One region of the Sinorhizobium chiapasense genome, then DNA from elsewhere that is predicted to be linked to it. Evidence: predicted binding sites of a transcription regulator. Region 1 holds the regulator's gene; each other region holds the start of a gene.
The links. Region 1 encodes LexA, which represses DNA repair genes until DNA is damaged. Its sites were predicted from a motif close to TGTTCNNNNTGTGTTCNG; they were not measured.
Positions count from the first base shown of each region.

Region 2: a site for LexA is predicted at 1,784-1,801, ahead of RB548_RS05590 (DUF5680 domain-containing protein). Genes of this name have one in related genera too.
Region 3: a site for LexA is predicted at 1,342-1,359, ahead of RB548_RS02880 (PA0069 family radical SAM protein). Genes of this name have one in related genera too.

Region 1 is NZ_CP133148.1:1,540,223-1,543,498, reverse strand. Features, by position in the region: gene RB548_RS07475 (LysR family transcriptional regulator) at 269-1,210, shown strand; gene lexA (transcriptional repressor LexA) at 1,391-2,110, shown strand; tRNA gene RB548_RS07465 (tRNA-Cys) at 2,405-2,478, opposite strand; gene RB548_RS07460 (hypothetical protein) at 2,638-2,931, opposite strand; tRNA gene RB548_RS07455 (tRNA-Asn) at 3,071-3,145, shown strand; gene RB548_RS07450 (SMR family transporter) at 3,222-3,276, shown strand, end outside.
Region 2 is NZ_CP133148.1:1,168,249-1,171,524, forward strand. Features, by position in the region: gene RB548_RS05580 (lipoprotein-releasing ABC transporter permease subunit) at 1-289, shown strand, start outside; gene RB548_RS05585 (ABC transporter ATP-binding protein) at 308-994, shown strand; gene RB548_RS05590 (DUF5680 domain-containing protein) at 1,074-1,541, opposite strand; gene dnaE (DNA polymerase III subunit alpha) at 2,058-3,276, shown strand, end outside.
Region 3 is NZ_CP133148.1:623,406-626,681, forward strand. Features, by position in the region: gene RB548_RS02880 (PA0069 family radical SAM protein) at 121-1,278, opposite strand; gene RB548_RS02885 (glycosyltransferase family protein) at 1,460-1,990, shown strand; gene moaB (molybdenum cofactor biosynthesis protein B) at 2,500-3,042, opposite strand; gene RB548_RS02895 (4-(cytidine 5'-diphospho)-2-C-methyl-D-erythritol kinase) at 3,121-3,276, opposite strand, start outside.

The DNA.
Region 1 (3,276 bases):
CAGGCGATGATTGAATCCGGACTGTCCGGAAATGCTCCTCCTCGACCGTCGCTTCGGTTGTGCGACGCCGTCTCCTCACGGCTTCGTACAACCCCGTCCTGAAGGACTTCTCGCTTCGGCCTTCCCGTGCGCAAATCGTTGGTAGCCGCCGGGAATGATCGAAGTCTGCGGGCCGGAAGTTCTAAAATCAAGAAGAATGATTTGATATCGTTCAAACCAAAAGTTAGAACTGATTATCGTCAAATCCAGTTTCTCGGGGAGGTGAAATATGGATCTGCGTTCGGTCAATCGATTCCTTGCAGTCGCTGAACTGGGGAGCCTGAACAAGGCTGCGCAACGCCTCAATCTTTCCCAGCCGGCGCTTTCGAAAAGCATCCAGATGCTCGAATATGCTTTTGGAGTGCCGCTGCTCGATCGCGGGCCGCGCGGCATCACGCTTACGTCTTTCGGCGAGGCGGTCTTCGATCATGCCCGGCGCATTGCGGCGGAGATGCGCAAGATGGAGAGCGATATCAAAGCGATCCGCACACTTGGATCAGGCGAGATCAACGTCGGCGCTCCGCTTGGCCCGGACAGCCGCACGCTGGCATTCGCGATCCTCAGACTTGTGACCGACGAGCGGCGCCTCACCATCAACATTGCCAATGGCACCCGCAGCGACCTGATCCGCCCATTGCTGCTGGGGGATCTCGATTTCCTGATCGCGACCCTCTTCGAGCCGGAGGACCTTCCACCCGATGTCGAACAGAGCGAACTCTATCTCGATTCCATGATCCTCGTCGTCCGCGCCGGTCACCCGATGCTTGACGGTCATCAGATCGAACTCAACGAACTGGCGCAGTATCCTTGGGTGGTATTGACCGGCAACCGCGATCTCGAAGGCGCGCTGCGCAAGCTTGTAGGCATGGAATTCAAGAGATCGGTTTTGCGCAGCGGCTCCCCGATGTTCGTCAAGAACATTCTCCAGAAGAGCGAGTTCATCGGCCTTGTGCGCCAGGACGCCGTACGCATCGAGCTCGAGACAGGTTCATTGGTCGAGATCGACATATCCGCTCAGCTCGACATCCACGAGTTCGTGCCGCCGCAGAAGGTGGGACTGATCTTCCGATCGGACGTCTCGATTCCGGTGGCGAGCCAGGCCCTGATCCAGGAGATCACAGCCGCAACACGCGCAAACTCCGGAGCTCTCACCAAGCTGACGGAGATGTGAAACCGGCGTAGCCCGCCCTTTACGTGGTTCACGGCGAGGCGTCGGCGGAGCAACCGCCCGCTTTGCCGGAGGATTTCGCAACGGCCAGGGAAATTCACGGAATTTTAGGTACTTGCGGAACACATATGGAACAGATAGTGTCTGTTCTTGATTTGTTTCGCGACTCTGGAGTGACGCGCCATGCTAACCCGCAAGCAACAGGAATTGCTTCTGTTCATTCACGAGCGAATGAAGGAATCCGGGGTGCCGCCGTCCTTCGACGAGATGAAAGACGCATTGGACCTCGCCTCCAAGTCGGGCATCCACCGGTTGATCACCGCGCTTGAAGAGCGTGGCTTCATTCGCCGTCTTCCCAACCGGGCGCGCGCGCTCGAAGTCATCAAGCTGCCCGAGGCCTACACCACGAGCCCGCAGCCACGGCGTGGCTTCTCGCCAAGCGTGATCGAAGGCAGCCTGGGCAAGCCACCTGCCGCGCCTGCCGCCACGACGAAATCGGCGCCACCGAGCGATACTGCATCGGTTTCCGTGCCGGTCATGGGGCGGATCGCGGCCGGCGTCCCGATTTCCGCGATCCAGAACAACACTCATGACATTTCCATCCCGGCCGAGATGATCGGCAACGGCGAACACTACGCGCTCGAGATCAAGGGCGACTCGATGATCGAGGCGGGTATCTTCGACGGCGATACCGTGATCATTCGGAACACGAACACGGCCAATCCCGGCGACATCATCGTTGCGCTTGTCGACGATGAGGAGGTAACGCTCAAGCGGTTCCGCAGAAAGGGCGCATCCATCGCGCTCGAAGCGGCCAACCCGGCCTATGAAACGCGGATATTCGGACCGGACCGCGTCAAGATCCAAGGCAAGCTCGTCGGCCTTATTCGCCGCTATCACTAGTTGAGACGGGCTGGTGAGTCGGGCTCAGCAATGCGACTTGCGGCAGTGATTCAAATTGCTACAGCGCCCTTTCCGCACCTGAGCAGACGCGCGGCGCTGGAGAAAATCACACTGCAACTCGGGTGGCCAAAACCAAAGGCCCTGCTCTACCGCCTTGCAGAGGGCCAATCCGTTAATGATGGCACTGATCGCCGCGAATCGCGTTTGCGCGGGCCAAACGGTTTTGCCGTAAGCCAAACACTCACACAGCGTCCGGCTACACATTCATCGTTGATTTTCTTGAAGTAAAAGCTTTGGAGGCCTCGCCCGGAATTGAACCGGGGTACAAGGATTTGCAGTCCTCTGCGTCACCACTCCGCCACGAGGCCTCTCACGCTCGATCGATCAAGCGATGGCCGGCGTTTAGAACGAATCTATGAGGAGTGCAAGGGGAGTGGTTCGAAAAAGGTGGGACGGCGCCAGGTCATCCACGTTCCCCCCAGCGCTCCGCTAATGCGCGCTTGGCACCCCGCGGCCGCATGTGCCTTTCAGGATTTGTCGGAAGAATTTTGCTGGCCGCGCCAGCGCGCCCACCAGACCGCCAGCTTGCGGCGACGACGGCGGATGGCCGGTATGTCGTGAGAAAGCACGAGCAGCCCCAGAGGAATCATCCAGAAGCCTAACACCGGCAGGAAGCCCAATACGCCGCCCACCACAAGGAGCGTCCCAACAAGAATTCGCAGCACCGGTGAGTCGGGCAAGTTCATACGCCATTTGCCGAGGACGAGCTCGTGGGTCTGCGGGTCGATGCCGAAATGTCGTTCTTTCCTGCCGTTCGTCATTATTCCTCTTTCATGCTCCTCCCCAGAATTGGGGCCTTCTCCACAGCCGCGCAACGGACGTTGTCATTTTTTTTGAAAAACCGCTTGGCAAATCGAAAAAGCATTTGTATTAGCAGCCTCACTTCTGCGGCGCAGATGATCCCTGGTAGCTCAGCGGTAGAGCACTCGACTGTTAATCGATAGGTCGCCGGTTCGAATCCGGCCCGGGGAGCCAGTTTCAAAGAGCCATTCGCGGCAAAGGCCCGAGTGGCTCTTTTTTCGTTTGTCGGCATAGTCTCTGAAGGTTCCTCATGCGTGTTGCATGGCTTTTCCTGGTTCTCGCGATCACGACAGAGGTCGCCGGCC
Region 2 (3,276 bases), 370 kb from region 1:
CTTCATGACCGGGGCCGCCATCGGGGTTGCCGGCACGATCGCCGGCGTGCTCCTCGGCGTCGTCGTCTGCCTCAATATCGAATCGATTCGCCAGTTCTTCTCGTGGGCTTCGGGGACGACGCTCTTCAATCCGGAGCTCTATTTCCTGAGCCAGCTTCCCGCCGATATGAATGCGGACGAAACGATCGCCGTCGTCGTCATGGCAATCGCCCTTTCCTTCCTTGCCACGATCTTCCCGGCCTGGCGTGCGTCGCGCCTCGATCCGGTGCAGGCCCTGCGGTACGAATAACAAGGACAAGAACGCAAAATGAATGCGCGTGTGGCACTGCAGCTCTCTGGCATCGAGCGGCATTACGGAGAGGGCGAGACCTACCTGCCGATCCTCAAGGGGGTAGATTTCACGCTGCGAAGCGGCGAGACCGTCGCGCTCGTGGCGCCCTCCGGGACCGGCAAGTCGACGCTCCTACATGTCGCCGGCCTGCTCGAGCACCCCGACGCAGGCGAGGTCGTCGTGAACGGATTGGCTTGCAACGGGCTCAGCGACGACCGGCGCACGGCGATCCGGCGCAAGGAGATCGGGTTCGTCTATCAGTTCCACCATCTCCTGCCGGAATTCTCGGCGCTGGAGAACATCATGATGCCGCAACTGATCGCCGGCCTTCCGAAGGCGGAAGCGGCGAAGAGAGCCGCCGCATTGCTCGACTATATGCGTATCGGCCACCGTGGCAGCCATCGGCCGGCCGAGCTCTCCGGTGGCGAGCAGCAGCGTGTCGCCATCGCCCGCGGCGTGGCCAATGCGCCGCTCGTTCTCCTGGCCGATGAGCCGACCGGCAATCTCGATCCCGAGACCGCCGGTTATGTGTTCGAGGCGATGGAGGCGCTGGCGCGCCAGTCGGGACTTGCGGCACTAATTGCGACGCACAACCATGAACTCGCCTCCCTCATGGACCGCCGTGTAACGATCGAGGACGGGAAGGTCGTCGAACTGAAGTAGCCTCAAGGCGCCGCCCTACGCGGATTCGAAATGCTATGGCGCGCTTTGCGGGTCTGAAAAGATGCGCGCCGCGGCAGCGTCAGGGGACGATGAGTCCGCCGCGATAATCGAGCTCGTAGGCTTCTTCGCCATCGACGAAAATGACCTCGCGTCCGGAAAAGTGATCGGTGCCGCCGCGGCTGCTGTCGATATAGCAACCATAGGCGTGCTGGTATTCCATACCGCCGAGGAAATGGCGCTTGTCGTTATACATCGTCCGTAATGCCGCCTTGATGACGGCGCCGGCCCGTCGCGCATCGATCAAATCCGGACGAGTGATGCGGCCGAAATAATTCATCGCCCAGCGCGGGTTGCCATCGTGCCAGACAGCTTCCTGGCCGGCAAAATCCGTTCCGCCGAAATAGCTGTCGAGATAACGCCACGCGCCGCGCTGGTGCCCAATATCGCGCGAGCCGGGCCTGCAGGCGGGAAGTGCAGCTCCGTCGCCGACATAGGTCTTCGATTTCGCCTCGACAATAAAGTCGGTGAGTTCCTCGATGCTGAACATCAGCGTTCTCCCATTCTCGCCAGCGAAGATGCCGCAACGCAGCCAGCTTGTAAAGAACAAAAAGAGAACAAACTCTCGTATCTGACGCCCTTGCTTCGCGTCGATCGGTGAGTGGCGGCGACCTGATGCATTCAATGCGGGCCGGCTCACATGCTCACACTCGCGGTCCCCGATGCTGTTGCCGTGGCGTATTAACCATGAGCTTTGAATTGCGGGATCTTTTATGCGGGCTTGCTTGACTATGGAACAAAAATAGAACAAAAGAAAAACAATAGCGGAAAAGGAGCCATGTTATGACTGATTTCGTTCGTGATCTCGCCGCCTTCGCCTCGATGAGCTTGTTCATCGCCAGCATCTCGGTGATTGCGCTGGGGTTGTGACACTTCGGCCCCGGCACGCCGAATCAGCGCTTCCCGGATGCAATGTTGAAAAAGACGGCAGTTCCGGTCGTTACGCTGGACATCAAGGACCGGAAACGGGATATCCTCTGCTCCGAACGGGAATCGGAGTGCAACGATGGCGAATGACGAGAGCCTTGGGCAGGGCGCAACTGCGACGGATCCGCAGTTCGTACACTTGCGTGTGCATTCGGCCTTCTCGCTGCTCGAGGGTGCGCTGCCGCTGAAGAAAGTCATCGGCAAGGCTGTAGCGGATGACCAGCCGGCTATTGGCATCGCCGACACCAACAATCTCTTTGCTGCGCTCGAATTTTCGCAGAAGGCGGCGGATGACGGCTTGCAGCCGATCATCGGCTGCCAGTTGTCGATCGACATGGAAGACGAGGCGGAAGCCGAACGGCGCGGTCATCATCATCAGCTTGTGAAGCTGCCGTCGCTCGTGCTGATCGCCGCAACCGACACTGGTTACGTCCGGCTCGTCGACCTCGTCAGCCGCGCCTATCTCGACGGCGAGGGCAGCCAGGCAGCACGAATAACGCGGTCATGGCTGGCCGAGGGCGGGACGGATGGTCTGATCGCGCTGACGGGGGCGGCGAGCGGCCCGATCGACATGGCATTGAAGGCGGGCTCATCGGCTGTGGCCGAGTCCCGCCTCAAGGCGTTGATCGAGCTCTTCGGCGACCGGCTCTATATGGAACTTCAGCGGCACGGCAATTATGACCGGCGCCACGAGAGCCGTATGATCGAACTCGCCTATCGCCTTGATGTGCCGCTGGTGGCGACAAACGAGGCGTTCTTTCCCGCACCGGCTGACTACGACGCGCACGACGCTCTGATGGCGGTCGCGCACAACGCAATGGTTTCGGACGACAGCCGTTTCCGGCTGACCCCGGACCATTATCTGAAGAGCCGCAAGCAGATGGCGGCGCTCTTCGCCGATCTCCCGGAAGCCCTGGAGAACACGATCGAGATCGCCCGGCGCTGCTCCTTTATGCTGAAGACGCGCGGGCCGATCCTGCCGCGTTTCACCGGGGCTTCGGGAGACCCGGAGGAAGCAGAGCGTGCGGAAGCTGCGGAGCTTCGCCGACAGGCGGAGGAGGGGCTGGAGCATCGCCTGGCGAAGCTCGGAATGGCGCCCGGCTACAAGGAAGAGGATTATCGCGAGCGGTTGGCGTTCGAGCTCGGCGTCATCGAACGGATGAAGTTTCCGGGCTACTTCCTGATCGTTTCCGACTTCATCAAATGGGCCAAGCAGCATGACATCCCCGTCGGCCCGGGCCGCGGCTCCGGTGCGGGATCGCTCGTTGCCTATGCGCTGACGATCACCGACGTCGATC
Region 3 (3,276 bases), 920 kb from region 1:
GCGCCACCCTGAGGCGGGGAGGGCGCCGGAACCGAGGATTTGCATGAACGATGCTATCGAACTCCTGTCACAGAGGAGATCGGCTTGTATTTGGCGGGAATTCTCAGGAGTGCGGAGATCCTAAAGCAGTGACAGTTGCACCCCCATTCCGAGCGGCGGCACGAAGACATCATTCCTGAGTTGCCGGCGCGTCAGGTTTAGCCCCAGGCGCTTGGCAGCAAGTTCGAAGCGCCGGCCGATCTGCCAGGCATAAGGACCGGCCCCTTTCATGCGCTTGCCGAACTCGGCGTCATAGTCCTTGCCGCCCCGCATGGAGCGGATCAGCGACATGACGTGGCGGTAGCGGTCCGGATAATTGCGCAGCAGCCAGTCGCGAAAGAGGGGGCTTACTTCGAGCGGCAGCCGCAGCAGCACGTAGCTCGCTTCCGACGCGCCCGCCGTCTTCGCCGAATCGAGCACGCGTTCGATCTCATGGTCGTTCAGCGCCGGAATGATCGGTGAAACCAGAACACCGGTGGGGATGCCCGCATCCGAGATGGCGCGGATCGCCTCGAGCCGCTTTGTCGGCGTCGATGCCCGCGGCTCCATCGTGCGCGCCAGTTTTCGATCGAGTGTGGTTACCGAAATGCCGACCCGCGCGAGACCCATTTCCGCCATCGGGGCAAGCAGATCGATGTCGCGGGTCACCATGGCCGACTTGGTGACGATCATCACCGGGTGGTTTGCCGCCTTCAACACTTCGAGAACCTGGCGCATGATCCGCCATTCCTTCTCGATAGGCTGATAAGGATCGGTATTGGTGCCGATGGCAATCGGGCGAACCTTGTAGTCTGGCCTTGCCAATTCGCGCTCCAGCAAACGCGGGGCGTCCGGCTTGGCGAAAAGCTTGGACTCGAAATCGAGGCCCGCCGAGAGGCCCATATAGGCATGGGTGGGGCGGGCAAAACAATAGATGCAGCCGTGCTCGCAGCCGCGATAGGGATTGATCGAACGGTCGAAACCAATGTCCGGAGACTCGTTGCGCGTGATAACCGCGCGGGGCTTCTCGACCTGGACCTCCGTCTTGAAGGGCGGCAGTTCCTCGATGCTCTCCCAACCGTCGTCGAAGACCTCGCGTGTTTGCGGTTCGAAGCGACCCGACATGTTGAGGCCGGCGCCGCGGCCGCGCCGGCGATCGATGTCGATCCTCAGGCCCGTTCCCTTGATCCTTGCTTCGGCCATGTCCGCGGTGTTGGCGGGCGCAAGGGCGCCCTGCCTCAATTGAGACAGCTCGGTCATCGATATCTCCTCGGAAACAGACGGGCTCCGTTTCGTTGCTGATTATTTTCCTATCGCAGAAGGCGGAACAAAGCAAGAACAAACTTGAGCATCTGAGCGATAGGAGATCACCACCGAGCATGCCGAACCGGGCAAGCCCGGTGCCTGTAGCATTTGTGAGTGCAATGCGGTAGGAACGACTATGCTGACGATCATCATGGAAACACGGGACAACGAGGCCGAACTCGCGCAGACGCTGTCGGTGCTTGTTGCCGGCGCCGTGGAGGGCCTCGTCAGTGACGTCATCATTCTCGATCACGGTTCGAAAGACGGTTCGCTGCGTGTCGCTGATGCTGCTGGCTGCCGTTTTTGCGTCGATTGGGACCTGGGCGACATTGTCCGTTCGGCACGCGGCCAATGGTTGATGTTCCTGGAGCCGGGCGCACGGCCTACAGGGCGCTGGGTGGACGAGCTTCTTGAATATGTGTCGCTCAACAGAAATCCGGCGCGGTTCTCTCCCTCACGAATGCATCGCCGCCCGCTGTTAAGTCGCCTCTCGCGCAGGGCGCGCCCACTTGAGACAGGCTTCCTGATGCAGAAGTGCGATGCGATCGCCGTCGCCCGCGCGAACATGCGGCTGAGCGACATGGTCAATATTCGTGCCGCGCGCAAACTGGTGACTGAGCTTGTTCCCGCCTGGGTAGCGGCCGGCAAGCGACCGGCAGCGGAGTAGTCGCTGGCTACTGGATGTTTCCTTAAATCGTAGCCGATTTAGGGTTAAAGATATGCAGCAATGCAAAGGTCGCTGTAGGTATCGATCGCAAGAATGGGGTGCCTGTCTTGTTCGCGGCACCCCCCGAAGCGGCTCTCAAATGACCTTGCTAGCGAAAATGGCTTGCCATGCAATCCAAGGGACGGCATGTCGTATGCATCCTGCTCTTCCCCCGCCCGTGTCGTGGGATGATTTGTCTTCGCTGCGCTTGAGGATGGATGATCGGTCTTGCCTTCGGCCACCCCGCGCCGGCTGACGAGGTGGAATTTAGCAAGTGACTGTGACGCCGGCTGTTTCGCGGGGAACAACCTGAAGCAGGATGCGGAATAATTTGCGGCCGCTGCCGAACGCGCCAGATCACGTTCATGATTTTAGGTCGGATCGACCTAAAATCATGAACGTGATCGATTCTAACAAGTCGAGACGCGGGATGCGGGCGGAAAACCGCACACACCTTTCCTCATCCCGCTCTAGCCGCGTTTGAGATGCTCGTCCAACCGCGGCATTATTTCAACGAAATTGCAGGGCATGTGCCGATAGTCGAGCTGCTGCTTCAGGATGCCGTCCCAGGCGTCCTTGCAGGCGCCCGGCGATCCGGGCAGGACGAAGATGAACGTGGCATTGGCGACACCGCCCGTGGCTCGCGACTGGATCGTCGACGTGCCGATCTTCTCGTAGGAGATCCTGTGAAACACTTCGGAAAAGCCGTCCATGCGCTTTTCGAAAAGGGGCTCAAGCGCCTCCGGCGTCACGTCGCGGCCGGTGAAGCCGGTGCCTCCGGTGGTAATGACTACGTCGATCGCATCGTCCAGCGTCCAGGCCCTCACTTGATCGTAGATCTTCTGCCGGTCGTCCGGGACGATCGCCCTTGCTTCGAGCCGATGGCCGGCCTCACGGATGCGCGCCTCAAGCGTGTCGCCTGACCTGTCGTCAGCGCGCGTGCGCGTGTCGGATACCGTAAGAACGGCAATGCCGACGGGAATGAAGGAGCGGCCTTCGTCGATGCCAGGCATTGGGTGCTATCCTCTCCCTCTGCTGCATGATTCCTTAAATCGGAATCGATTTAAGGAATCATGCAGCAATTCAAAGTGCTACAGCGACCTTTGCGCGCCTGATCGGATGCGCGGCGCTGTGGTTCGCGCGGCGCAAACGTACCATTCCGGATGGCTGGCGGAAATACGCTCGGCGGCCCGATGCGCCCTTTCGTCGCTGTCGAACAGGCCGAAGCAGGTGGCGCCGGAGCCGGA